4 regions of the Streptomyces sp. NBC_00016 genome follow, and region 1 is predicted to be linked to each of the others. Evidence: riboswitches for the same ligand, from Rfam matches in the RefSeq annotation. Region 1 holds a riboswitch; each other region holds the start of a gene.
The links. Region 1 has a riboswitch for cobalamin ahead of OG933_RS33230 (cobalamin biosynthesis protein). Riboswitches for the same ligand answer to the same signal wherever they lie in the genome.
Positions count from the first base shown of each region.

Region 2: it holds a riboswitch for cobalamin, as region 1 does, so the genes downstream of both, OG933_RS36895 (energy-coupling factor ABC transporter permease) here and OG933_RS33230 (cobalamin biosynthesis protein) in region 1, are expected to answer to the same signal.
Region 3: it holds a riboswitch for cobalamin, as region 1 does, so the genes downstream of both, OG933_RS10485 (ABC transporter substrate-binding protein) here and OG933_RS33230 (cobalamin biosynthesis protein) in region 1, are expected to answer to the same signal.
Region 4: it holds a riboswitch for cobalamin, as region 1 does, so the genes downstream of both, OG933_RS05245 (CbtB-domain containing protein) here and OG933_RS33230 (cobalamin biosynthesis protein) in region 1, are expected to answer to the same signal.

Region 1 covers NZ_CP108304.1:7,520,508-7,527,981, reverse strand. The annotation lists gene OG933_RS33250 (alpha/beta hydrolase family protein) at 134-1,270, opposite strand; gene OG933_RS33245 (class II aldolase/adducin family protein) at 1,334-2,065, opposite strand; gene OG933_RS33240 (anion permease) at 2,647-3,900, shown strand; gene OG933_RS33235 (hypothetical protein) at 3,935-4,156, shown strand; cobalamin riboswitch at 4,287-4,429, shown strand; gene OG933_RS33230 (cobalamin biosynthesis protein) at 4,529-5,527, shown strand; gene OG933_RS33225 (cobyric acid synthase) at 5,524-7,056, shown strand; gene cobN (cobaltochelatase subunit CobN) at 7,053-7,474, shown strand, end outside.
Region 2 covers NZ_CP108304.1:8,302,808-8,310,281, reverse strand. The annotation lists gene OG933_RS36905 (cation:proton antiporter) at 1-554, opposite strand, end outside; gene OG933_RS36900 (SpoIIE family protein phosphatase) at 985-3,117, opposite strand; cobalamin riboswitch at 3,330-3,514, shown strand; gene OG933_RS36895 (energy-coupling factor ABC transporter permease) at 3,544-4,293, shown strand; gene OG933_RS36890 (energy-coupling factor ABC transporter substrate-binding protein) at 4,290-4,802, shown strand; gene cbiQ (cobalt ECF transporter T component CbiQ) at 4,809-5,570, shown strand; gene OG933_RS36880 (energy-coupling factor ABC transporter ATP-binding protein) at 5,567-6,490, shown strand; gene OG933_RS36875 (hypothetical protein) at 6,510-6,869, shown strand; partial or broken gene OG933_RS36870 (dihydrofolate reductase) at 6,876-7,077, opposite strand; gene OG933_RS36865 (carboxymuconolactone decarboxylase family protein) at 7,305-7,474, shown strand, end outside.
Region 3 covers NZ_CP108304.1:2,350,477-2,357,950, reverse strand. The annotation lists gene OG933_RS10490 (FecCD family ABC transporter permease) at 1-579, opposite strand, end outside; gene OG933_RS10485 (ABC transporter substrate-binding protein) at 576-1,667, opposite strand; cobalamin riboswitch at 1,756-1,881, opposite strand; gene OG933_RS10480 (HipA family kinase) at 2,041-2,955, shown strand; gene OG933_RS10475 (SelT/SelW/SelH family protein) at 2,952-3,239, shown strand; gene aceB (malate synthase A) at 3,262-4,896, opposite strand; gene OG933_RS10465 (NTP transferase domain-containing protein) at 5,080-5,691, opposite strand; gene OG933_RS10460 (DUF5955 family protein) at 5,886-6,200, shown strand; gene OG933_RS10455 (IclR family transcriptional regulator) at 6,232-7,041, opposite strand; gene allB (allantoinase AllB) at 7,310-7,474, shown strand, end outside.
Region 4 covers NZ_CP108304.1:1,155,974-1,163,447, forward strand. The annotation lists gene OG933_RS05220 (PadR family transcriptional regulator) at 1-435, shown strand, start outside; gene OG933_RS05225 (NADPH:quinone reductase) at 432-1,424, shown strand; gene OG933_RS05230 (FAD-dependent oxidoreductase) at 1,479-2,567, opposite strand; gene OG933_RS05235 (MFS transporter) at 2,741-3,979, opposite strand; gene OG933_RS05240 (CbtA family protein) at 4,126-4,887, opposite strand; gene OG933_RS05245 (CbtB-domain containing protein) at 4,913-5,134, opposite strand; cobalamin riboswitch at 5,171-5,318, opposite strand; gene OG933_RS05250 (enoyl-CoA hydratase/isomerase family protein) at 5,377-6,471, opposite strand; gene OG933_RS05255 (PP2C family protein-serine/threonine phosphatase) at 7,090-7,474, shown strand, end outside.

The DNA of each region.
Region 1 (7,474 bases):
GGGACTGGCCAAGGCACGGGGTTCCGTGACCGGCGGAGAGGCGCCTTCAGGCCAGTGGTACGGGCTTAAACGGAACCGGCGGCACCGGTCCGGCCGCTTGTCGGGGCGGGTCCGTGCGCGTCGCGTCGGCGGGTCACATGAGCGGGGTCAGGAAGCGTCGCAGGGCCTCCTCGTAGGCCGCGGGGTCGGGGTTCCACATGGCGCCGTGCGGGGCGTGCGGGACGGTGTGCAGGGTGACCAGCTCGGGGCGGAGGTCGGCGAGACGGCGGGAGGCGCCCCAGGGGGCGACGGTGTCGTCGGGGCCGTGCAGGACGAGGGTCGGGACCCTCAGCCGGTCCGGATCGGCGGCCGCGTCACCGTGGCCGCCGGGCCCGGCGTGCAGACCGGTGCGGCCCTCGGCGGCGCGGACGGCGAGCGGCAGCAGCGCGCCCGGGGTGTGCCGGGCGGCGGCCAGGGCACGCACCGTCGTCCGCCAGTCCAGGACCGGGGAGTCCAGCACCAGCCCGGAGACGAGATCGCGCAGCCCCGAGTCGGCGGCGGCCCGCAGGGCCATGGTCGCGCCGGTGGACCAGCCGAACAGGACGACACGTTCGGCGCCGTACCGCACGGCGTACCGCATCGCCGCGTCCAGGTCGCGCCACTCGGTCTCGCCGAGATGGTTCAGGCCGTCCGGGGAGCGGGGTGCGCCGAGGTCGCCGCGATGGGCGAGGGCGAGGACGGGGAAGCGGCGGCGGTGCAGGAAGCCCATGATGTTGAGGGCGTGTTCCCGGGTGGTGCCCAGGCCGTGCACGGCGATCACCCAGGTGCGGCGCGGACCGGGCACGAACCAGGCGGGCAGGTTGCCCAGTTCCCCGGGGATGTCGATGTCGGCGTGGTCGAGACCGAGGGCGCTGCCGGGGTTGCCGACATGGAGGTTGGGGGTGAGCCAGACCGCGTCGCCGGCGCTCAGGGTGCCGTGGGTGACCCGCTCCAGGCGGCGTACGACGGTGTCGGCGGAGTGCGGGGCGGTGGGCAGGACGGCGCCCACGACGGCGTGGGAGCCGTTGCCGGAGAGGCCGTAGGTGCCGGGGCGCAGTGCGGCCAGGTCACGGGTGAGGGTGATCCGGCCGGCGGCCGTGCCGTGCACGGTGAGCCGGGGTTCGGTGGGCAGGGGCCGGCCGGGCGGCGCCTTCAGCGCGGCGTCGCTGGCCAGCCGGCCGACGGCGACACTGACGGCGGCGGCGGCCAGGGCTGTGGTGACGGCGGCGGCCGTCGCTTTGACAGTGCGCACCCGTCCAGTGTCCTGGCCCGCCTTCCTCCCGGCCAGTGGTGGAGCCCGTCGGGGGACGGCCGGTCACTCCGGCTGCCCGTACCCGCGCAGTCGCTCGCCCGCCTCCGCGACCTGTTCCTCCGTCAGGAGCGTGGGGTTCAGGCCGGGCACGGACGAGGCCGTCAGCCACAGGCGGCACATCCACTCCAGTTGGGCCGTACGGTCGTAGGCCTGGTCGAGGGTGGTGCCGTGGGTGAGGGTGCCGTGGTTCTGCAGGAGGCAGCCGCTCCGGCCGACGAGGGCGCGGAGCATGTTCTCGGCCAACTCCTCGGTGCCGTAGGCCGCGTAGGGGGCGACCCGGACGGATCCGCCGAGCGCGCCCGCCATGTAGTGGACGCGGGGAAGCTCGGTGACGAGGGTGGAGACGGCGGTCGCGTGCACGGCGTGGGTGTGGACGACCGCCCCGGCGTCCGTGGTGCGGTAGACGGCGAGGTGCATGGGCAGCTCGCTCGTCGGGCGCAGGGTGCCGAGCACCTGCCGGCCGGCCAGGTCGACGCCCGTGACGTCGTCCGGGGTGAGCCGCTCGTAGGGCATGCCCGACGGGGTGACCAGCACGGTGTCGCCGACGCGTACGGAGACGTTGCCGGAGGTGCCGACGACCAGCCCGTCGGTCACGGTGCGGCGGGCCGCCGTCACAAGCGCCTCCCAGGCCCGCGCCTCCTCGAGGACCGCATGCCTCCCCCGCCGCTCCACCACGTTCTGTGCGCCGTCCCGGTGACCCCGGGCGCCCCCCTGCTCGGGTCGCTGCTCAGCCATGTGGAGATCCTGCCAGGAGGCGCCGGGGGCCGCCGCCGGGCCGTTCCGCGGCGCGTTCCGCTTCGCTGTGCCGGACAAGGGCTCGGGCAAGGAGCAGGCCGCGTATTTCGTACACAACGGCGGCGGCCGGAGCGTCGTCGGCCGGGCCCCGCCGCCCGCGCTCGACGTCGGGTGCCACCCCTGCGACGGGGGCGCCCACACCACGGCCCCGACCGAGGCCCGGACGGTCATACGGATCACGCCCTGTGGGTCGCCCGTCACGGGATGTCCGACGCCGGGACACTACCGGCCGGACGGCCGACAGGGGCCTTCGGACAGCCCTTCTGACAGCACTTCTGACAGTACGCCGACAGCGGCAGCCCCCGGGTGACCAGAATCTCTTTCGCGGCTCCGGGAGCCGGTCGCGCAGGCCCGCCAAAGACGGGTGACCGTACGGCGCTTGACCCCGGCCCCGGCGCGGCGACGGAAGACCGCCGCACCCCCCTTGCACAGACACCCGGATGCCCTGTTCAGTTCATCTTCCGTTCACCCAGATTGCTTACGGTCAACGCGCCAATGACTTCGAACGATTGCCTGGGTAAATGGAAAACTTCTCGCTGATCCTCGCGATTGTGGTCGTCACCGCACTCGCGTTCGATTTCACGAACGGTTTCCACGACACCGCCAACGCGATGGCCACCACCATCTCGACCGGTGCACTCAAGCCCAAGGTTGCGGTGGCCATGTCCGCCGCGCTCAACCTTGTGGGAGCTTTCCTCTCGGTGGAGGTCGCCAACACGATCTCCAAGGGTCTCGTCGACGAGACCGGCATCCGTCCCGAGGTCATCTTCGCCGCCCTGGTCGGCGCGATCCTCTGGAACCTCCTGACCTGGCTGGTGGGCCTGCCCTCCAGTTCCTCGCACGCCCTGATGGGCGGTCTGATCGGCGCCACCATCGCCTCGGCCGGTATGGGCGCGGTGCACGGTGACGCCCTGGTCACCAAGGTGCTGATCCCGGCGATCGCGGCACCGATCGTCGCGGGCGTCGCGGCCATGCTCGCGACCCGCCTCTCCTACACCCTCGGCAAGAAGGCCGACGGCAAGGCGGCGGCCAAGGGCTACCGCGCGGGCCAGATCGCCTCGGCCGGCCTGGTCTCCCTCGCCCACGGCACCAACGACGCGCAGAAGACGATGGGCATCATCACCCTGGCCCTGGTGGCCGGCGGTGCCGTGGCCCCCGACTCCGACCCGCCCACCTGGGTCATCCTCTCCGCCGGCCTGGCCATCGCGCTCGGCACCTACCTCGGCGGCTGGCGCATCATCCGCACCATGGGCAAGGGCCTGACCGACCTCCAGCCGCAGCAGGGCTTCGCCGCCCAGACCAGCGCGGCCACGGTCATCCTGGCCTCCTCGCACCTCGGCTTCTCCCTCTCCACCACGCACTCGGTCTCCGGTGCGGTGATGGGCGCCGGGCTGGGCCGCAAGGGCGGTGTGGTCCGCTGGTCGACGGCGACCCGGATGTTCGTCGCGTGGGGCCTGACCCTCCCGGCCGCGGCCCTGGTGGGCGCGCTCGCCGAGTCCGTCACCGGCCTGGGCGACTGGGGCACGGCCCTCGTCGCGGTCTTCCTGATCGCCTCCAGCGCGGCCATCTGGAAGGTCTCCCGGCGCGAGGTCGTCGACGCCTCGAACGTCAACGAGCCCGACGAGCCCGCGGGCGTCGTCACGACGGCGATCGCCGCCGTCACCCCGCCGCCCGCGGGCACCCTGGCCGAGGACCTCACGGACCTGACGGCCACGATCCCCGGCCCGGCGGCAGAGCCCGCGACCCCCGCCGCTCCCCCGGCCGCGGCCGTCTGAGCCCGCGCACCCGGCACGAAGGAAGAGAAGCAGCATGAAGATCGACTGGGCAGCCCTGGGCTCTGTCTTCGGCGTCAGCCTCGTGGTCACCGTCGGCCTCGTCGCCCTGTTCACCCTCGGCGTCATGGGCCTGTCGCGGCAGGAACGCGCGTCGGCGCAGGGCGGCTCGGCCACCCTCGCGGTGACCGGCGCGTACGCGTGCTTCGCGGCCTGCGCGGCGGCGGTGGCGTACGGGATCTCACTGATCGTCGCCTGACGCACCATCCGAACACCCCTGGGGTGCGGGACGGATCACCGTCCCGCACCTCTTGTCGTTCGCGGCCCCGCCGACCCGCCCTGTGTGGGGTTCTGCACACTCGAGCCTCGCAGGTCAAAGGCAAGTTGACGGCTCTTGCGGGCCGTGGTGGACTGCCCGAGCCATGTACGGCAGCAGAAGAGGAAGCCGGTGTGAATCCGGCGCGGTCCCGCCACTGTGACCGGGGTAGAAACCCCCGGGAGCCAGGAACTCTCGCCGCCGGTCTCGTCGAACCAGGGCGTGGACACCCTGAGTGAGGACATATCGCCATGCTCGCTCGGCCGTTGAGGCACAGCACCAGGTCGCTGCCCGACCCCACGGCCGGCTGAGCCGATGCGTGCCGATCGCCTCTACGCGTACGGCGCCGCCACCGGCCTTCTGGGCGACCTGCTGCTCGGCGATCCCCGCCGAGGGCATCCCGTCGCCGCGTTCGGGCGGGCCGCCGGTGCCGTCGAGCGGCTGCTGTGGCGGGACCACCGGGGAAGCGGGGCCCTGCACGCCGTCGTGTGCGCCGGCGGGGTCGTGGCCCTGGGCGCCGTCGCCGAGCGGGCCGTACGCCGCTCCCCCGCCGCCACCGTCGCTCTCGTCTCCGCCGCCACCTGGGCCGTGGTCGGGGGCAGTTCACTGGTCCGGGAGGCCCGGGCCATCGGCCGGGCGCTCGAAGCGGGGGACGTCGAGGCCGCCCGGGAGCGGCTGCCGCATCTGTGCGGGCGGGATCCGCAGGCCCTGGACGCCGACGGGATCGCCCGGGCGGTCTTGGAGTCCGTCGCCGAGAACACCTCCGACGCCGTCGTGGGGGCGCTGGTGTGGGGGGCCGTGGGCGGGGTGCCGGGCCTGGTCGGGTTCCGGGCCGTCAACACCCTGGACGCCATGGTCGGTCACCGGTCGCCGAGGTATCTGCGCTACGGCTGGGCGGCCGCCCGTCTCGACGACGTCGCCGGATGGCCGGGAGCCCGGCTGACCGCCGTGCTCGCCGCCCTCGCGGGGGACGATCCGCGGGGCGCCGTGCGGGCCTGGCGGGCCGACGCCCGCCGGCATCCGAGCCCCAACGCCGGGCCGGTGGAAGCGTCCTTCGCGGGCGCCCTCGGGGTGCGGCTGGGCGGGACCCTGTCGTACGCCGGGCGGGTCGAGCACCGGCCCGTGCTGAACGGCGCGGCCGGGCGGCCCGTCGTCGCCCGGGACATCGAACGTGCCGCGCGGCTCTCCCGCCGCGTCGGTCTGCTCGCGCTCGGCGTCACCGTCGCCGCGCGCGTCGTCGCCACGAACATCGTCGCGAGCAACCAGCGCAACCAGGGCAGCCAGCGGAACCAGCTGAAGGGGCGTACGACATGAGCGGGGGTCTCCTCGTCGCCGGCACCACCTCCGACGCCGGCAAGAGCGTCGTCACGGCCGGGATCTGCCGGTGGCTGGTGCGGCAGGGGGTGAAGGTCGCACCCTTCAAGGCGCAGAACATGTCCCTCAACTCGTTCGTGACGACGGAGGGCGCCGAGATCGGGCGGGCCCAGGCCATGCAGGCCCAGGCCTGCCGGGTGGAGCCGACCGCGCTGATGAACCCCGTGCTGCTCAAGCCGGGCGGTGAGCAGAGCAGTCAGGTCGTGCTCCTCGGCAAGCCGGTGGGCGAGATGACCGCCCGTGGGTATCACGGGGGGCGGCAGCAGAAACTCCTCGGAACCGTTCTCGACTGCCTCGCCGAGTTGCGGGGCACGTATGACGCGGTGATCTGTGAGGGGGCGGGCAGTCCGGCCGAGATCAATCTGCGGCGGACCGACATCGTGAACATGGGGATCGCGCGGGGCGCGCGGCTGCCCGTGCTCGTCGTCGGCGACATCGACCGCGGGGGCGTCTTCGCCTCCTTCTTCGGCACCGTCGCCCTGCTCTCGCCCGAGGACCAGGAGCTGGTCGCCGGGTTCCTGGTCAACAAGTTCCGGGGGGACGTCTCCCTGCTGGAGCCGGGCCTGGACATGCTGCACGGGCTCACCGGGCGGCGGACGTACGGCGTACTGCCGTTCCGGCACGGGCTCGGGATCGACGAGGAGGACGGGCTGAGGGTCTCGCTGCGCGGGACCGTACGGGAGTCGAACACCGCCCCGCCCGTCGGCGAGGACGTGCTGCGCATCGCCGTCTGCGCCGTCCCGCTCATGTCCAACTTCACGGACGTGGACGCGCTGGCCGCCGAACCCGGCGTCGTCGTGCGGTTCGTGGACCGGCCCGAGGAACTGGCCGACGCCGACCTGGTGGTGATTCCGGGGACCCGGGGCACCGTGCGCGCCCTGGAGTGGCTCCGGGAGCGGGGGCTGGCCGAGGCGATCCTGCGCAGGGCCGCCGAGCAGCGGCCCGTCCTCGGCATCTGCGGTGGCTTCCAGCTCCTCGGCGAGCACATCGAGGACGAGGTCGAGAGCCGGCTGGGACAGGTGGCGGGCCTCGGAGTCCTCCCGGTCCGGGTGCGGTTCGCCCGCGAGAAGACCCTCACCCGGCCGGTGGGGGAAGCCCTCGGCGAGCGGGTCGAGGGGTACGAGATCCATCACGGGGTCGCCGACGTCCAGGGGGGCGAGGCGTTCCTCACCGACGACCGCGGACACGGCCTGGACGGCTGCCGGGTCGGACAGACCTGGGGCACGCACTGGCACGGCTCGCTGGAGTCGGACGGATTCCGGCGGGCCTTCCTGCGCGAGGTGGCGGCCGCCGCGGGCCGTCGTTTCGTGCCCGCCGCCGACACCTCGTTCGCCGGGCTGCGCGAGGAGCAGCTCGACCGGCTCGGCGACCTGATCGAACAGCACGCGGACACCGACGCGCTCTGGCGGCTCATCGAGTCGGGCGCGCCGCAAGGACTGCCTTTCATTCCACCGGGAGCGCCCGCATGAGCACAGTGTTGTTGTTGTCGACCGCCGACACGGATCTGCTGGCGGCCCGGGCCGCTTCCGGCGCCTCGTACCGGATCGGCAACCCGACCCGGGTGGATGTCGCCGGGGAACTCCCCGCGCTCCTCGACGGAGCCGACCTCGCGGTCGTCCGGCTGCTGGGCGGCAAGCGGGCCTGGGAGGACGGGCTCGCCGCGCTCAAGGCGTCCGGCGTGCCGACCGTGCTGCTGGGCGGCGAGACCGTGCCCGACGCGGAGTTGATGGCCGAGTCGTCGGTGCCCGCCGGCGTGGTGGCGGAGGCGCTGCGGTATCTCGTCGAGGGCGGGCCGGCCAACCTGACCGAGCTGGCCCGGTTCCTCTCCGACACCGTGCTGCTGACCGGTGAGGGTTTCGTCGAGCCGCAGAAGATGCCCGAGTACGG
Region 2 (7,474 bases), 780 kb from region 1:
AGGGTGACGGCTCCGCCCGCGAGGCTCACCCCGGCGAGCAGGGCGGTGAGGATGGGCAGGTAGAGCGCCATGGAGAGGTCTTCCAGGACCAGGATGCCGAGGACGACCGGAGTCTCGCGGTTGCCGAGCCGGCGCAGGTCGCCGAGGACCTTGGCGATGACGCCGGAGGAGGAGATCCAGGTGACTCCGGCGAGGGCGACGGCCGCGACCGGGCCCCAGCCGAGCAGCAGGGCCGTCGCGGCGCCGGGGGCGGCGTTGAGCGCGAAGTCGACCGCGCCGGAAGGGTATTGGGTCTTCAGGCTGGTGACGAGTTCGGAGGCGCTGTACTCCAGACCGAGCAGGAGCAGCAGGAGGATGACGCCGATCTCCGCGCCGGTGGCGACGAACTCCTCGCTGGCCTCCAGGGGCAGGATGCCGCCGTGGCCGAAGGCGAGCCCGGCCAGCAGGTAGAGGGGTATGGGTGAGAAGCCCACGCGTCCGGCGAGGCGTCCCAGCAGGCCCAGGACGAGGATGATCGCCCCGAGTTCGATGAGCAGGGCGGTGGTGTCGTGCACGGGCGTCTGACCTCCGTCGGTCGAAGTCGGTGGTGGCGTCTGTGCCGTACGGGCGTGCGGGTGTCCCGAAGTGGCTCGTCGCTGCGTCAGGGAGCCGGAGAAGGGCGTGGGTTGCCGCCGTGAGCGGCGGGCTGCGTCGCGGGTGAGGCGGTACCGACCGTGGGTCTGCCTGTCTCCACCGCGCGGGGCGAGGAAGCGTCAGCGCACGGGGTGGTGGCTCAGGACGGTACCGCCGGTATCGGGAACGCCGTCGCGAGCGGCGTTGTCGACGCGTACGTGGACGACTCGGCCCATGCCACGCCCCCCATCACGTCGGCGGCGACCGCCGGCCCGTTGCTCCACGGCCGGGCGGATCGGCGCCCAGCGGAGTGTAAGCGCTTGGTAAAGGATCCTAGCGCACACCGAAAGGTGAAAATCATAGAAATACATGTCAGATGGGTTGGATGAGAAGGAGAGCGATGTCGTCGCTGCGCGGGGTCGAGCGGCGGGCGTGCCGGACGAGGGCGTCCGCGAGGGCGTTCATGGTGCCGGGCCCGGTGCGGCCGAGTTCGCGGGCGAGGGCGTCCACGGCGTCGTCGATGTCGATGCCCGGGGCTTCGACCATGCCGTCGGTATAGAGGGCCAGCACCGAACCGGGAGGCAGCGGGACCTCGATGGACTCGTACGGGGCGTCCGGCTCGATGCCCAGCAGGAGCCCGGGCGGCACCTGGAGGACTTCGGTGCGGCCGCCGGGGTGGCGCAGCAGCGGGGGCGGGTGGCCGGCGCTGGCCAGGCACGCGACGTGCGTGGTCAGGTCGAGGTGGACGTAGAGGCAGCTGGTGAACAGGCCGGGGTCGAGGTCGGTGAGCAGGCGGTTGGTGCGGGCGAGGACCTCGTCGGGGGCCGCGCCGGCATTGGCGTGGACGGCGGTGCGGACCTGTCCCATGAGCGCCGCCGCGTTGACGTTGTGCCCCTGGACGTCACCGATGGTGGCGGCGGCCGTGGTGGTGTCGAGGCGGATGAGGTCGTAGAAGTCGCCGCCGATGTCCATGCCGCGAGTGGCGGGGAGGTAGCGGGCGGCCACGTCCAGACCGGGGACCCGGGGCAGGGTGTGGGGCAGCAGAACGGCCTGGAGGTTGTGGACGAGCCGGTGCTGGGTGTCGTAGAGACGAGCCCGGTCCAGCGCCTGCGCGATCAGCCCGGCGGTGGAGGTGAGGACGGCCCGCTCCTCCGGAAGGAAGGGGTGGGGCCGGTCGTAGGCGAGCACCAGGGAGCCGACGGGACGTCCGGAGGTGATCAGCGGCAGGAAGGCCCAGGCGGCCATGCCGTCCTGGAGGACCGCGGGGGGATACGCACGCCTGAGCTCGGCGAAGGTGGCGAAGAAGCCCGGAACGCCGGTGGTCAGGGTGCGCACGGCGGGGGTGTCGGAGGTGAGCGGGGCGGCGTCGAAACGCTGCATGAGGTCGGCGGAGTAGCCGCGGTAGCCGATGATCCGCAGGCGTCCGTCCTCCGCCGTCATCAGCGCGAGGGCCCTGGCCCCGAAGGCGGACGGGAGCTGTTCGGCGACCTGGTCGACCACGTCCCGGACCCCGACGGCCTCGGTGAGCGTGGCCGCCAGGTGCATCAGGTGGTAGAGGGTGGCGGCCCGGCCGGGCGTGGCGGCAGCCGCCGGATGCGGTCGCGGCGGGCCGCTGAGCGGAGCGTGGGCGTGCGCCGAGTGGGTGGGGGCGATGTACACGCTGATGCCGGAGGCGTCCGGGTGCAGCCGGAAGGACAGCCACCGGTCCGGCGGCCGCAGGGCGGTGAAGGAGGTCGGTTCGCGGCTGATCAGGGCCGCCCGGTAGCTGTCCTCGGCGATCGGGTCGTCGAGCCAGGGCAGCGCCTCCCACGGCTTGGTGCCGAGCAGGTCGGGGACGGCGGAGCCGAGCAGCCGGGCGGCCGTGGTGGTGGCGAAGGTGATGCGGCCGTCCACGTCCAGCGAGCAGCAGCCGCCGGGGAAGCGCTCGGCGAAGTCGACGGCGGACTGCGCCTGGGCCGCTGCGACCGGCCGGGCCCGGAGCGGCGGCAGCACCCGTGGCACCCCGCCGACCCGCACGGGGTGTCCGTCGGCGGCGGCCCGCCGCAGGAACTGACCCACCCGGAGGCAGAGGCCGGTCATGGCCTCCCGTTCGCGCACGCTCAGCTGTGCCGGGTGCGAGGCGGGCCACTGGAGCACCAACCCGCCCCAGACCTCCTCCCCGGTGGTGATCGGGGCGGCGGCCAGCGAGAAGCGGTACGGCACGACGAGCGACAGACGCGGATAGCGGCGCGCCATCTCCTCCGCGCCGCCGATCCACACCAGGCGTCGTTCCCGCACGGCGTCGGACACCGGGGACGCGGCCGTCAGCGCCACTCGCGCCCAGGGCATGGAGATCTCCCAGGGGAGCCCGCCCAGTACGGCGAGCCACAGCACCGTCTCGTCGGCCGCCGGCAGGTACACGGCGGTCACGGAGGCGCCGGTCTCCCGCGCGGCCTCGGCCAGGACCGTGTCCAGCGACTCCGGATCACGGCCCCCACCCGACCCGGCAGCGGCAGCATCCGGCACACTCTCACCTTCCCCGCAGCACAGGGGGCGCTCGCTGAACGACGCGCAGACCCCCGGGCGCCGAGGGCCGTCACCCCTACGGCGGACCCTACGCCGACCGTGCGGACGCGGCATTTCGTCGGGCCCGCGGACGGCGTCCGTGCGCCGGGGTGAGCCGTCGTCCGCCGTCTTCGCGCCCCACATCGCCGCTTGTCAGCGCCTCTGTGCGGGCACTACTGTCACCACGCCTTGGTGAACGGGAAATCCGGTGTGATGCCGGTGCGGCCCTCGCCACTGTGATCGGGAAGTCCGGCTCCGGCCCTCGCGGGCAGCCACTGGGTCCTTGAGACCCGGGAAGGCGGAGCACGGGCGGTGGTACCCGTGAGCCAGGAGACCGGCCAAGGCACGTCAACCATCCACGAGGTGCTGGAGAGGGTCTGCTCAGCCATGCACATAGCCGAGGGTTTTCTGCCTCCGGCGCATGCGATCGCCTGGGGCGTCGCATCCGCGCCATTCGTCGTCCACGGAGTACGGTCACTCACCCGTGAGGTCAAGGAGCACCCCGAGAGCACCCTGCTCCTCGGCGCCTCCGGAGCCTTCACGTTCGTACTGTCCGCGCTGAAACTGCCTTCGGTGACCGGGAGTTGCTCACACCCCACCGGCACGGGGCTCGGCGCCATCCTGTTCCGGCCGCCGATCATGGCGGTGCTGGGCACCATCACCCTGCTCTTCCAGGCCCTGTTGCTCGCCCACGGCGGCCTGACGACGCTCGGCGCCAACGTCTTCTCGATGGCCGTCGTCGGGCCCTGGGCGGGTTACGCGGTCTACCGGCTGCTGCGGCGGTTCGAGGTGCCGCTGATGGTCACGGTGTTCTTCGGCGCGTTCGTGGCCGACCTGTCCACCTACTGCGTCACCAGCGTGCAGCTGGCGCTCGCCTTCCCGGACCCGAGCAGCGGATTCCTGGGCGCGCTCGGCAAGTTCGGCTCCATCTTCGCCGTCACCCAGATCCCGCTCGCGGTCAGCGAGGGGCTCCTCACGGTGTTCGTGATGCGACTGCTGACCCAGTCCAGCAAGGGTGAACTGACCAGGCTGGGCGTGCTCGTGACCGGCGGCCGGACCAAGGCCGGCGCCGACGCGGGGACCGAGGCCGGGACCGAGGCCGGGACCGAGGCCGGGACCGAGGCGGTGGCCCGGTGAGCCGTAACGCGAAGATCAACGCCCTGCTGCTGTTCGTGGTGGCCGCGCTGGCCGTCCTGCCGCTGGCCCTCGGGCTCGGCGACCACAAGGAGGAGCCGTTCACGGGCGCCGACTCGGAGGCGGAGACGGCGATCACCGAGATCCGGCCGGACTACGAACCCTGGTTCTCGCCCCTGTACGAGCCGCCGTCCGGCGAGATCGAGTCGGCACTGTTCGCCCTTCAGGCGGCCCTCGGTGCGGGGGTCCTCGCCTACTACTTCGGTCTGCACCGGGGACGGCGCCAGGGCGAACTCCGGGCCCTGGCCCAGCGGGACACCACGACCTCGACGACCTCGACGACCTCGGCAGCGGCGAAGACCTCGACGACAGCGAGGACCTCGCAGAGCACCGAGAGCGACGAGAAGACCGGGAACGCCGGGAACGCCGGGAACACAGGGAACACAGGGAACACCGCGAGATCCCATCCCTCCGAGAGCGCCTCCGAAGCGTCCGCTCCCGAACGGACCTGAGCCCGCGTGCTGCCGATCGACGCGGCGGCGCACAGCAGTCGCTGGCGCCACCGCCATCCCGTGGACAAGGCCGTGCTGGGACTGGGCCTCACCGTGCTCGCCATCTCCCTGCCGCCCTGGCCCGGCGCCGCCCTGGTCCTGGTGACGGCGCTCGTCATCCTGCTGGGACCCGCGGGGGTGCCGGGCCGGCGGCTGTGGCGCGCCTACCGGGTACCGCTGGGCTTCTGCGTGACCGGTGCGCTCACCCTGCTCGTGCAGGTCGGCGGCCCGGACCGGTTCGTGGCCCTGGCCGACGGCGGTCCGGTGCGCGCCGGGGAGCTGCTGCTGCGTACCTCGGCGGCCTCCCTCGGGGTCCTCCTCCTCGCGTTCACCACCCCGATGTCCGACCTGCTGCCCCGCCTGGTCAGGGCCGGAGTGCCCGCGCCCGTCGTGGACGTCGCGCTGGTGACGTACCGCATGAGCTTCCTGCTGCTCGACTCCGTGCGCCGGATCCGAGAAGCGCAGGCGGCCCGGCTCGGGCACAGCACCCGGGCCGCGGAGTGGCGTTCGCTGGCCGGGCTCGGCGCCACCGCGTTCGTCCGTGCCTTCGACCGGGCGGCTCGCCTCCAGGACGGGCTGGCCGGACGCGGCTACGACGGCACCCTGCGCGTCCTGGTGCCCGAGGCCCGCGTCTCCGTCCGCTTCACGGCCGCCAGCGCCGCGCTCTTCGCGGCCCTGGTCGCCCTCACCTTCGTACTGCAATCCGTACTGGAAAGGCCGCTGTCATGAGCGAGCCCGCACTGGTCGCCCTGCGGGGTGCCTCCTTCGCCTACGAGGACGGCCCGGCCGTGCTCAGCGGCCTGGACTTCGAGGTCCACGCGGGGCGCGCGCTCGCCCTGCTGGGCCGCAACGGCAGCGGCAAGACCACGCTGATGCGGCTGCTGAGCGGTGGACTGCGGCCGGGCAAGGGCGAGTTGCGGGTCGAGGGGCGCCCGGTGACGTACGACCGCAAGGGGCTGACCCGGCTGCGTACGACCGTGCAGCTGGTGGTCCAGGACCCGGACGACCAGCTGTTCGCCGCGTCCGTCGCCCAGGACGTGTCGTTCGGCCCGCTGAACCTCGGCCTGCCCGACACCGAGGTGAGGGCCCGGATCGAGGAGGCGCTCGCGGCCCTGGACATCACCGCCCTGGCCGACCGGCCCACCCATCTGCTCTCCTACGGCCAGCGCAAGCGCACCGCGATCGCCGGCGCCGTCGCGATGCGGCCCCGGGTGCTGATCCTCGACGAACCGACCGCCGGACTCGACCCCGACGGCCAGGAACGGCTGCTCGCGATTCTCGGCCGACTGCGCGAGTCCGGCACGACCGTGGTCATGGCCACCCACGACGTCGACCTGGCCCTGCGCTGGGCCGACGACGCGACCCTGCTCACCCCGTCCGGCGCGCGCACCGGCCCCGCCGCCACGACACTCGCCCGCACGGACCTCCTCCAACAGGCGGGCCTGCGGCTGCCCTGGGGCGTCGCCGCCGCCCAACTCCTGCGCGTCCACGGTCTGCTGACGGATCCCTCGACCGGCCCGCGCACCGCGGAGGAACTGGCCGCGCTGGCCGCGACGCCCGCTCCCCCGATCCCCGCCGAAGGCCGACGCCCCCGCGACGGTGTCCGCCGGCCGCCGACAGCCGACGCACGGGAACCGGATGGGCGATGATCGCCGCATGGAGCGGATCATGGATCTCGACGAAGCCGTTGCCGCCGTCACGGACCGCCGGACCGCCTGGCGGGCCGAAGGACTGACGGTCGGTCCCGTGACCTGGCGCGACGCGGCAGCTCCCTGGCCACAGCGGCTCGAGACCGACCGGGCCGAGGTCACGGATCCCGACTCGGTCGGCATCCATGTCCGCGGCCCGCACGAGGCCGAACTGCTCGTCGTCCTCTACCGCGGCGGGTGGGCCGACATCGACTACATCGCGACCATCGACGACGCGGGCGTGCTCCCCACCCCGGCGATGACCTCCACCCAGCAGTTCGGAGCCCTCCTCGACACCTGCATGACCCGCGTCTTCGGGCTCGCCCCCGCCGGCGGGTAGGAAGTTGCCATCCCCCAGGTACTGCCTACGGTGCTCGCCCGCCCGCGATGTCGACGTTCCGCTCCCCCGCGGCGGCCTTCGCCCGGGCGAGGGCGCCGTGGATGCCGTCGGTGACGAACGTGAAGGTGGTGCCGCCCTCCTTGACCAGGGTGGGCCGTGGACGGTGGGTGAGCACGAAGCCCGGAGTCCGGAACGGCGGGTTGTCCCCTCGCGTCGATCGGGACCCGGCCCTGCGCGGCTCATGGCATGCGCCCCGCGCCGGGCGCGTCACCGCGAGCCGACGAGGCTGCGCGTACGTTGCGGCGGCGTCCGTCGTACGGTCATCGCCGGGGGCCGCCCGGCGGGACGTCTCGCGGGGTGGGTGCCTCGGCCCTGCTCACCGCGGGCACTTCCCGTACCCGCGGTCCCGACCCATGAATGGTTTGATATTCAACTATGACTCGACGGATCTTCATAGACAAGCAGAGCCCCAAGGCCTACCACGCGCTGGTCCAGACGTCCGAGGCCGTGCGGGCGACCGCCGCCGACGCCGGCCTGGAGCGCACCGTCGTGGAACTGATCAACCTGCGCGTCTCGCAGCTCAACGGCTGCGCGTTCTGCCTCGA
Region 3 (7,474 bases), 5.2 Mb from region 1:
GGTGAGCGCGGAGAACAGCTGCATGGCGGCGACTCCGGCGAGGACCACCCGGTCCGTGGTGCCGCCGAGGGTGTGGCTGAGCAGCAGTACCAGCGCGAAGGAGACCAGCGCGCCGAGGAACGCGCCACCGGAGACCGACAGGAGGCCGCCGCCCGCGCCGAGGACGACGACCAGCACCGCGCCGGTGGAGGCGCCGGAGGAGACCCCGAGGACGAAGGGGTCGGCGAGCGGATTGCGCAGCAGGGACTGCATCACGGCGCCGCACACCGCGAGGCCGGCGCCGCACACCGCGGCGAGCAGGGTGCGCGGCAGCCGCAGGTTCCACACGATGCCGTCCCGCAGCGGAGTCAACTGCGCCTGCCCCCAGCCGAGATGGGCCGCCACCGCGGACCACACGTCACCGACGGCGATGTCCGCGGGGCCGATGGTGATGGCCACGGCGACCGAGGCGCACAGCAGCGCGAGACCGGACGCCCACAGCAGCGCCCGGCGCAGTCCGCCCACGGCCGCCGTCCTGGCCGCCGCCTTGGACGGCGCCTCGGACGCCGCCTCCTCGGACGCCGACGGCGCGGCGGTCATCCCGCGAGGCCCTGGCCGCGCAGCGCCGCCGCCACCTTCTCGATGCCCTCGACGGTCCTGACGGTCGGGTTCATGGCCTGTCCGGACAGCAGCACGTACCGCTTCTTCTTCACCGCGGTCATGTTCTTGGTGACCGGGTTCGACTCCAGGAACTCGATCTTCTGGGTGGCGGTCTCGGCCGTCTGCTGCTTACGGGTCAGGTCGCCGATGACGAGGAGGTCCGGGTCGCGGTCGGCGACCGTCTCCCAGTTGACCTGGGGCCACTCCTCCTCGGTGTCGTCGAAGGCGTTCTTCGCGCCGAGCGCGTCGGTGACGATGCCCGGTGCGCCGCAGCAGCCCGCGAGATACGGGGACCGGGAGTCGGCGAACCAGTACATGAGGGTCACGCCCCGGGCGTCGAGGCCGGCGGTGGCCCTGGTCACCCGGCTCTTCAGTCCGGCCACGAGCCGCTCGCCGCGCTCCCGGACACCGAAGACCTCGGCCAGGTCGCGGACTTCGCCGTAGACCGCGTCCATGGTCAGCGGCTCGGTGCGGACGCCGTCGCCGTCACCGCTGTTGTCCTTGCCGACACAGTCGGAGGGGGAGAGGTACGTGGGCACGCCGAGCTTGTCGAACTGCTCGCGCGGGGCGACCCCGCCCTTGCCGAGGGTGGAGGCGAAGGAGGCGGCGACGAAGTCGGGTTCGGTGTCCAGGACCGTCTCGAAGGAGGGGGCGTTGTCGGCGAGGCGCTTCACCTTCGCGTTCGCCTTCTCCAGGCCCTCGGCCACCGGGTCGGTCCAGGTGGCGGTGCCCACCATGCGGTCGGCCAGCCCGAGGGAGAGCATGATCTCGGTCGTGCCCTGGTTGAGGGAGACGGCCCGCCGCGGAGGGGTGTCGACAACGACCTGCTGCCCGCAGTTGTCGAGACGGACCGGACGGCCGGCGGCCCCGCTCTCCCCCGCCGAACCGGTGGAGCCCGCCGAACCGGTGGAGCCCGCCGAACCGGTGGGGTCCGCCGGGCCCGAGGAGCCGCAGCCGGCCAGCAGCAGGACACCGGCCAGGAACAGAACGGCAGGCCGGGCGGAACGGACGGGACGTGCGAACGGCACAGGGTTTCCTTCGGCGTCGAGGGCTCAAGCGCGAAGCCCGGTCGTACGGTGCTCCCCCGGCCGTCTCCCGGCGGCGGGGGTGGCCAGCAGGTCTTCGGACTCGGGGTCACCCGGACGAGGCGCCTTCCCGGACCGCGTACGCCGTCCAGTGGCCGTTGCCCCGCCCGTCGCCCTCACCGCTGCGCGTCAGCTCCGGATTCGCACCGGATTCCCTGACCCGTACACACTCGCGTGCGCACATGGGTTCGACTGGCCTTGGCAAGCTACCACAGCCGCGGAGGCCGCCCGCGGGCCTTTCCGCACGGCCGCTCGGGCCCTCTCGTCGGCTGTCGGGCCTGGTTACTATGCTCCTTCAGGCCAGAGGGAGGCAGTCATGTTGACCGAGGTCACAGCGACCCGCTACCTCGCTCCGCTGCGGGCGGGCGGCTCCGTGCCCGCCGTCGTCGAGGCCGACGACCTGGGCACCTACGTCGTGAAGTTCACGGGCTCCGCGCAGGGCCGCAAGGCGCTCGTCGCCGAGGTGATCGTGGGCGAGCTGGCCCGCGCCCTCGGGCTGCGCTTTCCCGAACTGGCCCTGGTCCGGTTCGACCCGGCGATCGCGGAGCGGGAACCGCACCAGGAGGTGCGGGAGCTGCACGCCGCGAGCGCGGGGCTCAACCTCGGGATGGACTTCCTGCCGGGTGCGGAGGACTTCACGCCGGAGGTGGCCGAGGCCTTCCCGGTGGAGCCGCTGGAGGCCGGGAGGATCGTCTGGCTGGACGCCCTGACCGTCAACGTCGACCGGACGGTCCACAGCTCCAACCTGATGGTCTGGCCGACGTTCGGCATCGCCCCGCCGCGGCTGTGGCTCATCGACCACGGCGCCGCCCTCGTCTTCCACCACCGCTGGGACGGCGCCGACCCCGAGAAGCGCTACGACTTCCGCCACCACGCCCTCGGCCGCTGCGCCCCGGACACCCGGGCGGCCGACGCCGAGCTGGCGCCCAGGGTGACCGAGGAGCTGCTGCGCCGGATCGTGGCGGAGGTACCGGACGCCTGGCTGACCGGCGAGGCGGGGTTCACGACCCCGGACGCGGTCCGGGAGGCGTATGTGCGCTATCTCCACGCGCGCGTGCGGGCTTCGGCGGCCTGGCTGCCCACCGACTTCCCCGCCCCGGAGGAGCTCGCCGCCGACGAGGCACGGCGCGCGGCGAGGACACGGCAAGGACGGCCCGACTGGCTCAAGCGGGTCCCCGACCTGCACGGCAAGCCGGCCGCGGAACAGGATTGGTCGGTGCACCTCGGATGAGCGAACTGAGCGACGCGAGCGGGCGGGTCGAGATCGAGTACTGCACCCAGTGCCGCTGGCTGCCGCGCGCGGCCTGGCTGGCGCAGGAGCTGCTCACGACCTTCGAGGCGGAGCTGACGGAGCTGGCCCTGAAGCCCGGCAAGGGCGGGGTCTTCGTCGTCCGGGTGGACGACGAGGTGATCTGGGACCGCCGCGAACAGGGCTTCCCGGAACCGACCGCGGTGAAGAAGCTCGTACGTGACCGAGTGGCCCCGGGAAAGTCCCTGGGCCACTCGGAGAGGTGAGCCTTCCGGCCGGTGCCGGTGCTCAGCCCCTCAGCTGCTCGTACGCCGGCAGGGTGAGGAAGTCCGCGTAGTCGTCGTCGAGGGCGACGGTCAGCAGCAGGTCGTGCGCCTGCTGCCAGTGGCCGGCCGTGAAGGCCTCCTCGCCGATCTCCGCGCGGATCGCGGCCAGTTCCCCGGCGGCGACCTCGCGGGCCAGCTCGGGCGTGGCCTTCACCGTGGTCCCGTCGTGCTCGAACTCCACCCCCGCGTTGATCCACTGCCAGATCTGCGAGCGGGAGATCTCGGCGGTGGCCGCGTCCTCCATCAGGTTGAAGATGGCGACCGCGCCCAGGCCGCGCAGCCAGGCCTCGATGTAACGGATGCCGACCTGCACGGCGTTGACCAGGCCCGGGTAGGTCGGCCGTGCCTCCAGCGAGTCGACGGCGATCAGGTCGGCCGCCTTGACGTCGACGTCCTCGCGCAGCCGGTCCTTCTGGTTCGGCCGGTCGCCGAGCACGGCGTCGAAGGAGGCCATGGCGATCGGCACCAGGTCCGGGTGGGCCACCCACGACCCGTCGAAACCGTCGTTCGCCTCGCGGTCCTTGTCCGCCTTGACCTTCTCGAAGGCGACCTTGTTGACCTCCTCGTCGCGGCGGGACGGGATGAAGGCCGCCATGCCGCCGATCGCGTGCGCCCCGCGCTTGTGGCAGGTGCGGACGAGGAGTTCGGTGTACGCCCGCATGAACGGGGCGGTCATCGTGACCGCGTTGCGGTCCGGGAGGACGAACCTGGCCCCGCCGTCACGGAAGTTCTTGACGATGGAGAACAGGTAGTCCCAGCGGCCGGCGTTCAACCCGGAGGCGTGGTCGCGGAGTTCGTACAGGATCTCGTCCATCTCGTACGCGGCCGTGATCGTCTCGATGAGCACGGTGGCGCGGACGGTGCCCTGCGGGATGCCGACGTGGTCCTGCGCGAAGACGAACACCTCGTTCCAGAGGCGGGCCTCCAGGTGCGACTCCGTCTTCGGCAGGTAGAAGTACGGGCCCTTGCCGAGGTCGAGCAGGCGCTGGGCGTTGTGGAAGAAGTAGAGGCCGAAGTCGACCAGGGCGCCGGGGACCTGACGGCCGTCGGCGTCGACGAGGTGACGCTCGTTCAGATGCCAGCCGCGCGGACGCATCACGACCGTGGCGAGCTCGCCCGCGTCCTTCAGGGCGTACGACTTGCCCGACCTCGGGTCGGTGAAGTCGATGTTCCGGGTGTAGGCGTCGGCCAGGTTGAGCTGACCGAGGACGACGTTCTCCCAGGTCGGCGCCGAGGCGTCCTCGAAGTCCGCGAGCCAGACCCGGGCGCCCGAGTTGAGGGCGTTGATGGTCATCTTGCGGTCGGTCGGGCCGGTGATCTCGACCCGGCGGTCGTCCAGGGCCGCGGGGGAGGGGGCGACCCGCCAGGAGTCGTCCGCGCGGATCGCCGCGGTCTCCGGGAGGAAGTCCAGTGTGGAGGTGCGGGCGATCTCGGCGCGGCGCTGCGCACGCCGGGCGAGGAGCTCGTCGCGGCGCGGGGTGAACCGCCGGTGCAGCTCGGCCACGAAGGCGAGTGCCGCCTCGGTGAGGACCTCCTCCTGCCGGGGCAGGGGCTCGGCGTCGACGATGGCCAGCGGGGACGGCGCTGGTGCGGACATGAGCGGTCACTTCCTTCAGCGGTGGCACCGGGTGCCAGTCGAACCGAGTACGGCGGGCGGGGCCCCGGACGGGCCGGGTCCTTCTGAACAGTGGATACTAGTTTCCTCATCGTGGAACTTCAATGATTTGTTGATGTCGAGATTCTCCGCGTCGAGGCAAGGTGGCGCTCAGTGCCAGGCTCCTCACTCAAGGTGCGCGAGATCCTGCGGGGTGTCGATGTCGAACGGGCGGGCCACGTCCCCGCACTCGACGAGCGTGATCGCCTCCTCGTGCTCCTTCAGATAGGCGCGTGCCCCCCGGTCGCCGGTGGCAGTCGCCGCGATGTCCGCCCAGTGGCCGGCTCCGAACAGGACGGGATGGCCGCGTACGCCGTCGTAGGCGGCGCAGACGAGCGAGGACTCGTCCTCGTACGCGGTCAGCACCCGGGCCACGGCCTGTGGCCCGATGCCGGGCTGGTCGACGAGGGAGACCAGCGCGGCCCGCGCCCCCGTCCCGGCGAGCGAGCCGAGCCCGGCCCGCAGCGATGTGCCCATGCCCTGCTCCCACGCCGGGTTCGGCACGATCACGCACCCCGCCAGCCGCGCCCGCTTCTGTACCGTGTCGGCGGCGGCCCCGAGCACCACGTGCACCCGTGCGCAGCCCGCCGCGCGCAGTACCTCCACCGCGTGTTCGACGAGTGGCCGTCCCCGGTGTTCGAGCAGGGCCTTGGGGCGTCCGCCGAGCCGGCGGCCGCCGCCCGCCGCGAGGAGCAGGCCGGTCACCTGGTCCGCGGCCCGGTCTTCCTTGTGCGTCATGCGTCCTGCATACCTGACGCGGCGTCGGCCGTGCGGTTCCGTGGGGCTGAATTTCGGTCCGCGCAGTGGCGCACGCCGCGTCGGGTGGCGTTTACTGACCCGCGCGTCCTCCGGTGCCCGGTGCCGGTACCGCGGGGCTGCGGGGCGGGTGAGCGCGCACGCGCGCTCAGCGGAGCGCGCGTGGGGGGAGAGCTGTGTTGCGGAGCTTGAGGCAGAGGGCAGTGACCGGCAGCTACGAGGATCCGAGGGTGGCGGAACTGCGGACCGCGGTGTCCCGGCTGCGCCGCGAACTCGCCACGTACCCGGTCGAGTTCCCGGACCGGGCGATCGCCGAGGACGAACTCGCCGCGCTCGCCGCGATGGTGACCCACGGCGTCCCCGAACTCCCCCGGTTACGCCGCTCCTTGCTGCTGATCGCGGGCGCGATCGGCTCGGTGAGCGCACTGGCCCGGAGCCTGACGGAGGTACGCCACGCCGTGGAGCTGTTCGGGGAGACACCGCGCCGCTGAATCCAGGCGGGCGCGGCCGGACGCGGTGCGGCTACAGCCCGCCCTGGACCGCGGGGCCGGGGCTCGTCAGTGCCTGTGACAGTTCCACCGCGACCTGGCGCAGGACCGGCACGATCTTCTCCGTGGCCGACTCCGTGACGCGGCCCGCCGGGCCGGAGATGGAGATGGCCGCGGGGGTGGGGGAGTCCGGCACCGGCACCGCCAGGCAGCGCACGCCGATCTCCTGCTCGTTGTCGTCGACCGCGTAACCGGCCTGCCGCACGTCCGCGAGGGCCGCGAGGAAACCGTCCGGGGTGATGATCGTCTTTTCCGTGGCGGCGGGCATGCCGGTGCGGGCGAGCAGGGCGCGCACCTCGTCGTCCGGGAAGCCCGCGAGCAGCGCCTTGCCGACCCCCGTGGAGTGCGGCAGGACACGGCGGCCGACCTCGGTGAACATCCGCATCGAGTGCTTGGACGGCACCTGCGCCACGTACACGATCTCGTCGCCGTCGAGCAGCGCCATGTTGGCCGTCTCGCCGGTCTCCTCGACCAGGCGGGCCAGGTAGGGGCGGGCCCAGGTGCCCAGCAGCCGGGCGGCGGACTCGCCGAGCCGGATCAGCCGAGGGCCCAGCGCGTAGCGGCGGTTGGGCTGCTGACGGACGTAACCGCAGGCCACCAGGGTGCGCATCAGGCGGTGGATGGTGGGCAGGGGCAGCCCGCTGCTCGCGGACAGCTCGCTCAGGCCGACCTCGCCGCCCGCGTCCGCCATCCGCTCGAGGAGATCGAAGGCGCGCTCGAGGGACTGGACCCCGCCGCTGGCGGACTTGGCGGAGTCGGTGGTGCTGGCGCTGGACGTCGGCACGGCGCGTTCCTTTCGAAACTGGCGGAAGGGCTGAAGCCTACCCGGCGGTCGGTTGACTCCTCGCTTGCGCGTAGTTAGATTCTGCTGGCCGGAATAGTAATTCCATTATGTGGAAACGTCCAGAGTGCCGGAGGTCGGTGCACTCTGGGGGAGTGGGCCCTTGACGGCGTGAGGGCAGGAAGGGAAGACTCCTTCAACAGAACGTTGAATTCCGTTACGTGGAAGTTTCTCCGGCGTAACCGGATGAGAACGGAAGAGAGGGGCCCGGGTGTCCGAGGCTGAACTGGTGCTGCGCTCGACGCGCGTCATCACTCCCGAGGGGTCACGGCCCGCCGCGGTCGCGGTCGCCGCAGGCAGGATCACGGCGGTACTGCCGTACGACGCCCCCGTCCCGGAGGGAGCCCGGCTGGAGGACCTCGGCGACGACGTCCTG
Region 4 (7,474 bases), 6.4 Mb from region 1:
CGGGCCGGCGCCGCCCGCTTCGTCCTCAGCCTGACCGAGGCCGGTCACGCCGACATGCTGGAGCGCCTGCGCACACCGGCAGATCACGAGATCACCGACTTCACCCGGTTCTTCACCCTCCTGGCCTTCCTCTCCGAGCTCCCCGACGTGTCGGAACAGCACGCCGTGCTGCGCCGCCGCCTGGCCTTCCTGGAGACACCGGCGAGCTTCTTCTACGACGGCGGGAAGCCGCTGCGCGCCGAAGAGGTCGATGATCCGTACCGGCGCGGCGTACTGCTCACCGCCCGCGCCGTGAGCCGCACCGAGCGCGCCTGGCTCCGCGAGGTCCTCGGCGAGGAGCCGTTCGAGGACGACCCGGCCTCCCCCGACGAAGTCGGCAGACCCGTCGAACCCACCGAACCCACCGCCCGAACCACTACGGGAGATCCCGCATGATCGCGTCCTGGTACGACGGACAGGGACCGGCCGCCGACGTCCTGCACGTGGGCGAGTTGCCCGACCCCCGGCCCGGCCCCGGCGAGGTCCGCGTCCGCGTGACCGTCTCGGGCGTCAATCCCGGCGACACCAAGAAGCGGCGTGGCTGGCTCGGCTCCTCGATGCCCTACCCCCGCGTGATCCCGCACAGTGACGCCGCCGGCGTGGTCGACGCGGTCGGCAACGGAGTCGACGCCCGCCGGGTGGGGCAGCGGGTGTGGGTGTACGGCGCCCAGTCCTACCGGGCCTTCGGCACCGCCGCCCAGTACACCGTCGTACCGCATCACCAGGCCGTCCCGCTGCCCGACCACCTCGGCGACGAACTGGGCGCGAGCCTGGGGATCCCCGGTATCACCGCGCACCGTGCCGTCTTCGCCGACGGGCCGGTCGACGGGAAGATCGTGCTGGTGCACGGCGTACTCGGCGGCGTCGGATCGTCGGCCGCCCAGCTCGCCCGCTGGGGCGGTGCCACCGTCATCGGCACCGTACGGCGCGGCGGTGACCTGGACCGGGTCGACCCGGCCGTCGTCGCGCACGCCGTCGCCCTGGACTGCGGCGACCCCGCCGCGGCGATCCGCGCCCACGCGCCCGACGGCGTGCACCGCGTCGTCGAGGTGTCCCTGTCGGCCAACGCGGACCTGGACAACGCGGTCACCGCGCTCGACGCCGTCATCGCCGCCTACGGAACCCACGCCGACCGCACCGAACTGCCTTTCTGGCCCCTGCTGTTCAACAACGTCACCGTGCGACTGCTGGGCAGTGACGACTTCCCGGCCGCGGCGAAGCGGCAGGCCGCCCGCGAGCTGACCGCGGCGGCCGCGGTCGGTGCCCTCACCGTCGACGTCGGCGGCCGCTTCCCGCTGGCGGACATCGCCGAGGCGCACGACCGGGTGGACGCGGGTGGACGCGGCCGGGTGCTGGTCACCGTCCCCGGCCGCCCCCGGCTCTAGATCCTGGATCGGCTGTGGCGGCGCGACCGGTACCGACCGCACCGCTCCCCCGGCCTATGCCGTGCGTCCCAGGCGGAAGCGGGGATGCGGCTCGGCGCGGCCGGTGGCGAGGTCGGCGGCCATCGCGCCGATGAGCGGGGCGAATTTCGCGCCGTGTCCGGAGCACGGGGAGACGATGACGAAGGGGCCGTGGCGGTCCAGGACGAAGTCCTCGTCCGGGGTGGTGGTGTAGAGGCAGGTCGCCTCGGCGACCGGGTCGGGCTCGAGGCCCGGGAGGCGGTCGCGGACGAAGCCGCTCACGCGCGTCCGCGACGACGGGTCGACGACCCCGCTGCGGGTACGGGCGGTGGCCGGGGTGCCGCGGTCGTGCTCGGCGACCTTGACCGCCGGGAGCGGGCCCCCGTCGCTTCCGGACGGCAGGCCGTAGAGGTGCAGCGCGCCGTCCCAGATCAGGGTCGGCCACCTGACGGACGGGTCCCGCTGCCGGAAGTGGAAGACCTGCTGCTGGGTCACCGCCAACGGCGGCAGGGTGACCGGCAGTTCGAGCTCGGGCAGCCAGGCGCCGGCCGCGATCACCACCGTGTCGGCGACGATCTCGCGGCCGTCGTCGGTGTGCAGACGCACCTTCTCGCTCCCCCGGGCGTCTATGCCGGTGACGCGGGTGCCGATGACCGCCCGCGCTCCGTGTTCGATCGCCCGCCGGACGCAGGTCCCGACGGTCTCGTCGGCGTCGACCACGCCCGCGTCCGGATGGTGGAGCACCGGACCGGTGATGCGGATGTACGGCCAGCGCTCCGCGGCGGCTTCCGCGCCGAGGAGTTCGTGGGGCACTCCGGCCGCGCCGAGGAGGTCGGCGAGCGCCTTCGGGTCGTGGTCCTCGCCCATGTCGAGCCCACCGGTCGTGCGCAGCAAGGAGGTCGACCCGTCGTCCTCCAACTCCCGCCACTGCTCGTAGGCCTGTCCGGTCAGCCGTACGTAGAAGGGGTCGGCGTACACCCTCCGGAAGATCCGCGAGCTGCCGTGCGAACTTCCGTGCCGGTGGCCGATGTCGTACGCCTCGACGAGCGTGACCTCGTGGCCTCGGCGGGCCAGTTGCCAGGCGGTGGCCGCGCCCATGAGTCCGGCGCCGACGACGGCGATCACAGTCCCTCCCCGGGGATCCGGTCGGTGCCCGCGAGCGGAACGCGGGCCATGACAGCAGACTCGATCGTACGGACGACCAGGTCCTCGGGTTCCAGGTGGAGGGGGGTGGGCCCGGGGTGGGCCCAGCCGCAGGCGGACGGCGGACCGGGCAGCGGACGTCGGCTGTGGGGCCCTCAGCCCGCGGACGCCCGGTCCCGGGCGACGCTGGGGTCGGTGGTGTCGCTCGGCCACCGGTCGGCTCGACGGGCGGCCACGATCATCACGGCGAGTCCGCTCAGGACGATGGCGGCGCCGACGTACAGCGGTGCGGTGTAGCCGAGGCCGGCGCTGATGGCGAAGCCGCCGAGCCAGGCGCCCAGGGCGTTGCCGACGTTGGAGGCGGACACGTTGGCGGCGGCGGCGAGCGGCACCCCGTGGGCGTGGTCGGTGACCCGGGTGATCATCCCGGGAACGCTCGCGAAGCCGAACAGCCCCGTGAGGAACACCAGGACCACCGACGCGGCGGGATGGGCGGCCAGCAGTCCGAACGCGGTGAGCGTGACGGTGAGACCGGCCAGGGAAGCGATCAGGGTGAGGTCGCGATCGCGGTCGGCGGCCCGTCCCCCGAGGATGTTGCCCATCACCAGGCCGCTGCCGTACACGACGAGCAGCCAGGCGACATCCGTGCTGGAGAAGCCGGTGACCCGGGTGAAGGTGTAGGCGAGGTAGCTGAACGCGCCGAACATCCCGCCGTAGCCGAGCGCGGTGGCGGTCAGGGTCAGCCAGACCTGCGCCGAACGGAAGGCGTGCACCTGGGTACGCAGCCCGTCCGGCCGGCCGGTGGCCTTGCCGACGGCGTCGGAGGAACGCGGCCCGTTCACCTCGCCGGCCCAGCCCGGTACGCACACGGCGATGGCGACCGCGGCGACGACACCTATGGCCGTGATCGCCCAGAACGTGGCGCGCCAGCCCCAGCGTTCGCCGACCAGGGCGCCGAACGGTACGCCCAGCACGTTCGCGACCGTCAGCCCGGCGAACATCACCGCCACCGCCCGTGACGCCCGCTCGGGGGCGACCATGCGCCGTGCGACGAGCGAGCCGATGCCGAAGAACGAGCCGTGGCACAGCGCCGCGACCACGCGGCCGAGCATCATCAGCGAGTAGTTCGGTGCGACGGCGGACAGCAGGTTGCCGACGACGAACAGTGCCACCAGCCCGGTGAGAACCGCCTTGCGGGGCAGCCCGGCGGTGGCGGCGGTCACCACGATCGCGCCGACCGCGACCGTCAGGGCGTAGCCGGAGATCAGCCATCCCGCCGCGGCCTCGGACACCGCGAGGCTGCGGCTCACCTGCGGAAGCAACCCCGCGATCACGAACTCGGTCAGACCGATCCCGAATCCACCCAGAGCGAGCGCGACGAGACCGGCGGGCATCTGCCGTGTGCGGACGGCCGGTTGGATGTTCATGCCACCATCTTCGCGCGGCCTTGCGGCCGCTGATCCGTTGTCGGCTCGCGAACGCGAGAAGGCCCCCGGGGTGGTTCCGTGGGCCCTCTCGTCGGATCGTCGTGCCGGTCGGGTCAGTGTGGGGCGGCCACCGGCGTGCCCGCGGTCACCGTGGCGGGCCTGGGGTGCAGCAGCCGTTCGGCCAGTTCACCGAAGACGAGGCCGAAGCCTGCCCAGAGCGTGACCTGCATGGCGAGGGCGGACAGGCGGAACCGCCACAGCAGGGCGGCCGGGAAGTCGCTCGGCACCTCGTTGACGGCGGGCAGGAACTCGTAGGCCAGCCCGATGACGAGCACGAAGCCGAGGACGGCTGCGACGGTGGCGTTCCAGGTGCCCAGCCTCGGTGCGAGCCGCTTGCCCAGGATCACCGCGGCGACCGCGAGCAGCACGCCGAGCACCATCATCAGGAAGTACAGGGTGGTGCGCTTGCCGATGGTGTCGGGGTCGCCGACCGCGGGCGGGTTCGCCGGGTACTTGAGGAACGGCACCACGTACACGGCGAGCAGGGCGGTCCCCGACAGCAGAAGTGCCGTGGCCCGGGGGCTGAAGCGGCCGACGCGGCCGAGGGCGAAGCAGAAGGCGAGGGCGGCTATGCCGCCGAAGGCCACCCCGTAGATCAGCACGCCGGTGGCGAGGCCGGCGGTGGACTGGAGGCTGCGGGAGACGAGTTCCACCTCGTGGTGCTCGTGGCCCGCGGCGTGCGACTCCTCGAAGCCGATCGCGCTGTCGACGTTCGGCTCACCGAGGAAGTAGGCGACGATCAGGGCGAGCACGCCGGCGCCGAGGCCGGCGAGCATGCCCCGCACGAGGAGGTTTCTTACCGTTGCGGAGTTCATGGGTGTGCCGGGGTTCCCCTCGGGATCAGTGGCAGGGGAAACCGAGCAGGTGGCGGGCGTCGTGCACCCACTCGTGAACGTCCTCGCCGGAGACGACGGCTGTCGCGCCCTGCTCCGCGCCGACGAAGTACAGCAGGACCAGCATCAGGACGCCGAAGAAGACCGCCCACGGGGCGATGTCCTTCAGCGGCAACTTGGCGGGTACGACGGGCGTGGTGGTAGTCGGCTGGGCGACATGCTGCGCCATGGCAGGACCTCCTCTGGGAGTTCGCGTCCCATCTCGGTGGTGCACATGACGACGGCCACGGGTCTGACTCGCGGTGTGTGCCCCTTCGGGGTACACCGTCCACAGTGGCGCGACCGTGCCGGGTTCTCACCGGCTTCCGTCTCGCCGTCGTCGATATCAGAGCGACGGTACCGCGTGCCGGGCCCCTGGCCAATACCGCCCCACCTGGCGTGATTCCGCTCTCCACGGCCAGGTGGCCCGGATCACCACGTCGGTCCCGCTCGGCGGAGCCCCTCCGCGGTGGTGTCGGGTCGGGCGAGCCCGAGTTCGCGCTCGCCGAGCGGGGTGAAGAAGCGCTCGACGTCGGCCGCGGTGACCTCGGCGAGGGTGGCCGGCGACCAACGCGGGTTCCGGTCCTTGTCGATGACCTGGGCGCGGATGCCCTCGACCAGGTCGGGCGTGGTCAGGGCAGCGCAGGAGACGCGGTACTCCTGTTCCAGCACCCGTTCCAGCGAGCCGAGCCGCCGGGCACGGCGCAGGGCGGCCAGGGTGACCTTGAGCGAGGTGGGCGACCTGGTCAGGAGGGTCTCCGCGGCCTCCTTCGCCGCCGGGTCGCCGTGGGCGAACAGCCGTCGGACGATCTCCTCGACGGTGTCGGCCGCGTAACAGGTGTCGATCCACGCCCGGTGGCCGGTCAACTCGCCCGCCGGCAAGGGCTGTACATGACGGTCCAGGGCTTCCCTCACGGGCAGCTCGGCGAGGTCGTCGGCCAACTGCCGGAGGGAGGCGGACGGTACGCAGTGGTCGGCGAGCCCGCACGACACCGCGTCCCCGGCACCGATCTGGGCGCCCGTCAGGGCGAGATGGGTGCCCAGTTCGCCCGGGGCGCGGGCGAGCAGGTGGGTGCCGCCGACGTCCGGCACGAAGCCGATGCCGGTCTCGGGCATCGCGATCCTCGACCGCTCGGTGACGATCCGGACGCTGCCGTGTGCGGAGACGCCGACACCGCCTCCCATCACGATGCCGTCCATCAGGGCGACGTAGGGCTTGGGGTAGCGGGCGATGCGGGCGTTGAGGTGGTACTCGTCGCGCCAGAAGGCGGCCGAGGCGGTGCCGTCGCCGTCGCGGGCGTCGTCGTGGACGGCACGGATGTCGCCGCCCGCGCACAGGCCGCGCTCCCCCGCGCCGGAGACGACGACGGTCTCGACGGCCGGGTCGCGCTCCCATGCCGTCAGCGCGGCGTCGATGCGGCGCACCATCGCGTGGTTCAGGGCGTTGAGGGCCCTCGGTCGGTTGAGCGTGATGTGGGCGGCTCGGCCGGCGGTGTGCAGCAGGACGGGTGCCTCGATGTCGTTCATCGGGATTCCTCCGTCAGGCCGCGGGCCACGATGACGTGCATGATCTCGTTGCTTCCCTTCAGGATCCGCTGGACGCACAGGTCATGGACGATCTTCCCTACTCCGTGGTCGATGCGGTAGCGCCGGCCCTGCCGCCGAAGCCGGCCGCTTCCAAGCGCGTACGGCTTTTGATCCGGTCGATCCGGGCGGGCCGACCTGCCCCGGTGGGACGATCGACCATGTGAGCGGTGTGGAGGCGGCCGTTCCGGTCCCCGGGCCGGAAAGCCGACCGGCTGACCGGGGGCGCCGCGCGCAGCGAGGTGTGGAGCCAGGTGTTCGCCCATGCGCTGCGGCGGCCGGTCGTGGGGAGCGACGTGCGGGAGAGTGCCGCCCGGGGAGCCGCCCCGCACGACGCCACCGCCGTCGGCCTGCTCGACGACGTGACGGACCCGCACGCCGGAGCCGCCGGGCTCCGGGAGCCCTCGCCGAAGGCCGCGTCCCGCTCCGCCGAAGCGGCTCGGCCTCCGGCTTCGTGGAGCGGCCGGCGGAGAAGGACTCCCGTCTCGCACAGCCACGGCCCCGTCCACGGTCCCGGAGCTCCGCAGCCCCGTACGCGGGGGTACGTGGAAGGCTTGAGGCATGGCCCTTCGATCACGGCTGGACTTGCGGCGTTCCTGGCGGCCGGGTCGCACCCCCGCGCTGGTCGTGATCCCACTGGGGCTGATCGTCACAGTCTGCGTGGTGGATGTGCTGGCTCCGCCGCACATCCACCTCGGCCCCCTGCTGGTGGCGGCACCCGCGATCACGGTGGCGTTCGCCGGCGCCCGCGTGACCGCGCTGATGGGAGCTCTCGCGGTGACGGCCCAGGTGCTGATCGGCGTGATCAGAGGGGTCCTTCCCACCGCCAACATCCAGGCCCAGATCACCGCCCTGATCGTCGTCTCCTTCGTGTGCGTCACGATCTGCGTGGTCCGGGACCGGCGTGAGCGGCAGTTGCAACGCGTGCGTTCGGTGGCCGAAGCAG